2 linked regions of the Aromatoleum petrolei genome follow. The protein of the gene in region 1 interacts with the protein of each later gene in a pairwise test. Links are inferred from orthologs where the notes say so. Each region holds a gene or a part of one and is shown on either strand. Other genes may lie near its edges.

The links.
Region 2: the proteins of rho (region 1) and hfq interact in binary tests that used the Escherichia coli proteins (3 or more experiments, as listed by UniProt). The link is inferred for Aromatoleum petrolei from one-to-one orthologs.

What each region holds. Positions count from the first base shown.
Region 1 is NZ_CP059560.1:3,993,275-3,996,497, reverse strand. The notes cover bases 272-3,174. They hold rho (transcription termination factor Rho), read left to right. Parts: upstream 272-1,044; coding sequence 1,045-2,304; downstream 2,305-3,174. Other genes in these bases: ToN1_RS18230 (3-hydroxybutyryl-CoA dehydrogenase), read right to left, coding at 2,395-3,174; trxA (thioredoxin TrxA), read left to right, coding at 578-904; fdxA (ferredoxin FdxA), read right to left, coding at 272-298. In the rest of the region: more of fdxA, read right to left, coding at 1-271; more of ToN1_RS18230, read right to left, coding at 3,175-3,223. UniProt on the Escherichia coli protein: Facilitates transcription termination by a mechanism that involves Rho binding to the nascent RNA, activation of Rho's RNA-dependent ATPase activity, and release of the mRNA from the DNA template.
Region 2 is NZ_CP059560.1:3,531,131-3,534,368, reverse strand. What follows is about bases 305-3,222. They hold hfq (RNA chaperone Hfq), read right to left. Parts: upstream 1,928-3,222; coding sequence 1,682-1,927; downstream 305-1,681. Other genes in these bases: der (ribosome biogenesis GTPase Der), read right to left, coding at 2,026-3,222; hflX (ribosome rescue GTPase HflX), read right to left, coding at 486-1,646; hflK (FtsH protease activity modulator HflK), read right to left, coding at 305-471. In the rest of the region: more of hflK, read right to left, coding at 1-304; more of der, read right to left, coding at 3,223-3,238. UniProt on the Escherichia coli protein: RNA chaperone that binds small regulatory RNA (sRNAs) and mRNAs to facilitate mRNA translational regulation in response to envelope stress, environmental stress and changes in metabolite concentrations.

The sequences.
Region 1 (3,223 bases):
CCGTACGCGCAGCCCATTCGTCCGCATCCGGCAAAGGATCCTTGCGCTCCACGATCGGCTTCCAGTCCTTGGCGAGATCGGCATTCAGCGCGATGAAATGACGCTGCCCTTCGGGCACGTCGTCCTCGGCGTAGATCGCCTCCACCGGACATTCGGCCACACAGAGGGTGCAATCTATGCACTCGGTCGGATCGATCACGAGAAAATTCGCCCCCTCGCGGAAACAGTCCACGGGGCACACATCCACACAGTCGGTGTACTTGCAGCGGATGCAGGCTTCTGTCACTACGTAGGCCATCGTCTTCGACTCCAGTTGATCATGCAGGCCCGCCCCGCCCCCGGAGCGCACCGCCTTTTTCCGACAATATAGCCGAGACCTTCGCGGTTTTGACACAGGCGCGGGCAAACCCCGACTGCACAAGCGGCGAAAAAAGGGCGAAACGCTTGACGGGCGGGACGGCTTGGCATAACTTTTCCCGACACTCTGAAGTGGCAGGCCCCTCCCGCCACTCTCCCCGAGGGCCGTACCGGCCCGACTCCCAATCCGAAAGACAGCAAGACCTTGATGCGAGGAATCATGAGCGAGCACATCCATTACGTCACCGACGGCAACTTTGAAGCCGAGGTGCTCCAGGCACAAACCCCGGTTCTGGTCGATTACTGGGCCGAATGGTGCGGTCCGTGCAAGATGATCGCCCCCATCCTCGACGACATCGCCAAGGAGTATGCGGGCAAGCTCAAGGTCGCAAAACTGAACATCGACGAGAATCAGGAAACCCCGGCCAAGTTCGGCATTCGCGGCATCCCGACGCTGATGCTGTTCAAGGGCGGCAATGTCGAAGCCACTAAAGTGGGGGCATTGTCCAAGTCGCAACTCACGGCCTTCATTGACAGCAATATCTGACCAGGGCTAAAGTCCAGCCCTGCCTGCGCGGCGCCCCCGCTCAAGAAGCCGGCCTTCCGGCGCCGCAGCAGCAGCATCTTCTTCCCGCAGCATCTCCCTCATCGGTTTCATCCATCAGCGCCCCGTCGCGCCCCTTCGCCATGCAATTATCGGAGCTCAAGTCCCTCCACGTCAGCCAGCTGCTGGAGATGGCCATCGAAAACGAAATCGATGGCGCCAACCGCTTGCGCAAGCAGGAACTGGTCTTTGCCCTACTCAAGAATCGGGCCAAGAAAGGCGAACCCATATACGGTGACGGGGCGCTCGAAGTACTTCCCGACGGCTTCGGCTTCCTGCGCTCGCCGGACATCTCCTACCTAGCCGGCACCGACGACATCTACGTCTCGCCGTCGCAGATCCGCCGCTTCAACCTGCACACCGGCGACACCATCGAGGGCGAGATCCGCACCCCGAAGGACGGCGAACGCTACTTCGCCCTCGTCAAACTCGACAAGATCAACGGCGAGTCGCCCGAGAACTGCAAGCACAAGATCCTGTTCGAGAATCTCACTCCTCTGCACCCGAACGAGTGCCTGAAGCTTGAGCGTGACATTCGCGGCGAGGAGAACATCACCAGCCGCATCATCGACATGATCGCGCCGATCGGCAAGGGACAGCGGGGTCTGCTGGTGGCTCCGCCAAAAAGCGGCAAGACCGTGATGCTGCAGCACATCGCCCACGCCATCTCGGCCAACCACCCGGATGTCGCCCTCATCGTCCTACTGATCGACGAACGTCCCGAAGAAGTTACCGAAATGCAGCGCTCGGTCAAAGGCGAGGTGGTTGCATCCACCTTCGACGAACCCGCTTCGCGCCACGTGCAAGTCGCCGAGATGGTCATCGAAAAGGCCAAGCGACTCACCGAACACAAGAAGGACGTGGTCATCCTGCTCGATTCGCTCACGCGGCTCGCGCGGGCATACAACACCGTGGTACCGGCCTCCGGCAAGGTCCTGACCGGCGGTGTCGACGCCAACGCCCTGCAGAAGCCCAAGCGTTTCTTCGGCGCCGCACGGAATATCGAGGAAGGCGGCTCGCTGACCATCATCGCGACGGCCCTGATCGACACCGGAAGCCGCATGGACGAAGTGATCTATGAGGAGTTCAAGGGCACCGGCAACATGGAGTTGCACCTCGATCGCCGCATGGCCGAAAAGCGCGTGTATCCGGCCATCAACGTCAACCGCTCGGGGACTCGCCGCGAGGAGTTGCTGATGAAGGCCGACGTGTTGCAGAAAGTGTGGGTGTTGCGCAAGCTCCTGTACGGCATGGATGACATCGACGCGATGGAATTCCTGATGGACAAGGTCAAGGCGACCAAGAGCAACGCGGAGTTCTTCGACGCGATGCGGCGCGGTTGATCCGGACGCCGCGGACACAAAAACGCCACCTTGTCGGTGGCGTTTTTGTTTTGTGCCGCAGCAAAACGAGGCCCGCGAGCCCCGACGGACTTACCTGTAATCGTAGAATCCCTTGCCGGACTTGCGGCCGAGATAGCCCGCCTCGACCATCTCGACGAGCAGGGGCGCCGGACGGTATTTCGGATCCTTGAAGCCCTCGAACAGCACCTGCATCACTGCCAATTCGACATCGAGGCCGATCATGTCGGCGAGAGCCAGCGGCCCGATCGGGTGATTGCACCCGAGCTTCATTGCCTCGTCGATCTCGGCGGCCGTGGCAAGACCTTCCCCAAGCGCAAAGATCGCCTCGTTGATCATCGGGCAGAGCAGTCGGTTGACGACAAAACCCGGGCTGTTGCGCACCTGGACGGGAGTCTTGCCGATTGCCTGCGCGACCGCCTCCACCGCGGCATAGGTTGAGTCGGACGTCTGCAGACCGCGAATCAGCTCGACCAGCGCCATCATGGGCACGGGGTTGAAGAAGTGCATGCCGACAACCTTGTCGGCGCGCTTCGTCGACGCAGCGAGCTTGGTGATCGAAATCGAGGAGGTGTTCGACGCCAGAATCGCATCCGCCTTCATTGTCGCATCGAGTTGCGCGAAGATTTTCAGCTTCAGCTCGAGATTCTCGGTTGCGGCTTCGATCACCAGATCACAATCCGCGAGGGCGCCCACGTCGCTGGCCGTGGCGATGCGCGCAAGGGCCTCCGCCTTTAGCGCCTCGGTCATCTTTTCCTTCTTGACCAGGCGATCGAGACTCGCCGTCAGGGTGACCAGGCCGCGCTGCACCGCCACCTCGGCAACATCCATCATCACGACCTCGAACCCGGCTACCGCAAAGGCCTGCGTAATGCCGTTACCCATCGTGCCGGCGCCTACG
Region 2 (3,238 bases), 460 kb from region 1 along the record:
TTCGCGCAGCACCTTATTGCGCTCGGAACCGCGATAACCGACCTCGACGGTGCGCACGCCGGTCAGGTCGACCACGTCGCTCGTTTCGATCGGATAGGGCAGGCGCCAGCGCAGGCCCGGCTCGGTTGTCTCGACATAGCTGCCGAAGCGCAGGACGACGCCGCGCTGGTTGGCATCGACGATGTAGAAGCCGCTCGCGAGCCAGATGACGGCGACGAGGCCCAGCAGCGCGCCGATGCCGCCGCCGAACTGCCGGAACGACAGCTGCGGGAATTGCGGCCCGCCACCGTCCCCGCCACCACCGCCGCGCGGCCCGCGCTTGCCGCCGAGCATCCCCGACAGCCGCTGGTTGAAGTCGCGCCACAGGTCCTCGAGGTCGGGCGGCCCCTGGTTGCCACCGCGCCTGTCGTCGCCGCGCTTGTCGTCGCCATTCCCCTGGTTGTTACCCCAGCGTGGATCGTTGAGAGACATTAGAACGCCTGTAATCACGTTTGAATTGGGTCTTTATCGGTGAAATGCGGCCCGATCCCGACGGGATCGGCCGACGCGTCCGTCGCTGCATCGCGCGCTGCCTCGGCAAGGGCCTCGCGCAACAGCCCGAGCCCTTCGCCAGTCCTGGCGCTCAGAAAAACGCGCACGATCTTACCATACTCGTCCCGCTGAACCCCGTGCTCGGCGCGGGTCAGGTCGATCTTGTTCATGACCATGATCTGCGGCACGGCACCTGCACCGATCTCGGCGAGCACCCCGTTGACGGCCTCGATCTGCGCCTCACGGTCCTCGCTCGCGGAGTCTACGACATGCAGCAGCAGATCCGCGTTCGCCGTTTCCTCGAGCGTTGCATGGAAGGCAGCGACCAGCGCGTGCGGCAGGTCACGGATGAAGCCCACGGTGTCGGAGAGCACGACATTGCTCCCCTCGCCCACATAGAGCCGGCGCGAGGTCGTGTCCAGGGTCGCGAAGAGCTGGTCGGCCGCATACGCCCCGGCCTTCGTCAGCGAATTGAACAGCGTCGACTTGCCGGCATTGGTGTAACCGACGAGCGACACCGACAGCACATTGTGCGCTTCGCGCCCGCGGCGGCGCACGCGGCGCTGCTTCTCGATCTGCGCGAGACGCTCCTTGAGCACCTTGACGCGCTTTCCTAGCAGCCGGCGGTCAGTCTCGAGCTGGGTTTCGCCCGGACCGCGCAGGCCGATACCGCCCTTCTGCCGCTCGAGGTGGGTCCAGCCGCGCACGAGGCGGGTCGAAAGGTGGTCGAGCTGTGCGAGCTCGACCTGCAGCTTGCCCTCGTGGCTGCGCGCACGCTGCGCGAAGATGTCGAGGATCAGCGCCGTGCGATCGACGACGCGGCACTGCAAGCTGCGCTCGAGATTGCGCTGCTGCGCGGGCGACAGCGCGTGGTTGAAGATGACGAAATCGGCATCATGGACACGCAGTGTCTCGGCGATCTCGTCGACCTTGCCGCGTCCGGCGAAAAGCGCCGGATCGGGCCGCGCGCGGCGGCCGCCGATGACCGCCTCGACGCTCGCGCCGGCACTGAGCGCAAGCAGCTTGAGTTCGGAAAGGCGCTCGTCCAGCGCGCCCTGGTTCAGGTCGAGCTGGACAAGTACCGCGCGCTCACCGGCATCGGGGCGCTCAAACATGGAGGAACTTGGCGTCCATGGGGCGCCCGCGGGAATCAGCTATTGCCGTCACCCGAGTCCTGTTGCTGGATGTTGACCGGACGTGCGGGCACGACGGTCGAGATCGCGTGCTTGTACACCATCTGGGTGACGGTGTTCTTCAGCAGCACGACGTACTGATCGAAGGATTCAATCTGGCCTTGCAGCTTGATGCCGTTGACCAGATAGATGGCCACGGGGACATGCTCCCTGCGCAGGGTGTTCAGGAACGGGTCTTGTAGAAGTTGCCCTTTGTTGCTCATTTTCAAACCTCGAGGCTGCGTTTTATTGTGAATGTAAAGGATTTCATGTTGCACTGCCACATTCGTACAAACAATCGATCCCGGTGCGGAGTTGGAAACTAATCTTTCCCGATATACGGATTGTGCGAGGTGCGGAATTGTATCCGCAAGGGCGTGCCCTGCAATTTGAACGCTTCCATGAAGGTGCGTTCCAGAAACCGTACGTAGGACGCGGGCACCTGATCCAGGGCCGCGCCGTGGATCACCACGACCGGCGGGTTGTTGCCGCCCTGGTGGGCGTAGCGCATCTTCGGGCGGAACATGCCGCTGCGCGGCGGCGCCTGCTTCGCCAGCGCGGCCTGGAGCGTGCGGGTCAGGCGCGGGGTGGACAGATTCACCATTGCCGCTGCATAGGCGGAATCGACCGACTTCATGACCGCCACGACACCTGCGCCCTTGAGGGCGGAGATGTAATGGAAACGCGCGAAGGACAGGAAGCCCAGTTTGTGCTCGATGGCCCGCTTGATCAGTTCGCGGCGGTAGTCGTCAACGCTGTCCCACTTGTTCACCGCGACGACCAGGGCGCGGCCCGAATCGAGGATGAAGCCTGCGATGTGGGCATCCTGGTCGGAGATGTCCTGCGACGCGTCGAGCACCAGCACGACGACGTTGCACTGCTCGATGGCCTGCAGTGTCTTGATGACGGAGAACTTCTCGATGGCCTCGAAGATCTTGCCGCGGCGGCGCAGGCCAGCGGTATCGATCAGCGTGTAGTTGCGGCCGTCGCGCTCGAACGGGATCGCGATGGCGTCGCGCGTGGTGCCCGGCATGTCGAAGGCGATGACACGCTCCTCGCCGAGCAGGCTATTCACGAGCGTCGACTTGCCGACGTTCGGACGACCGACGATGGCAATGCGCGGGCCGCGGTCCTCGGCCTCTTCCGGCTCCTCGTCGAGCGGGAAGTCGCCGAGCACGAAATCGATGAGCAGCTTGACGCCGTCACCGTGGGCGGCCGACACCGGCAGCGGCGCGCCCAGGCCCAGTGCGTGGAAGTCGGCGGCAACGATGCTGCGCTCCATGCCTTCGGCCTTGTTCACGACCAGGTGCACGGGACGCCCGGCGCGGCGCAGGCGCGCAGCGATCTGTTCGTCGTGCGGGGTGAGACCGGCGCGGCCGTCGACGAGGAACAGCAGCACGTCGGCTTCGGCGATCGCCTGTTCGGCCTGGCGGGCCATCTCGTGCATGATGCCGGCCTTGGCGACGGGATCGAAACCGGCCGTATCGACGACGAGGTAATCGCGATCGCCGACGCGGCCGATCCCGTAGTGACGG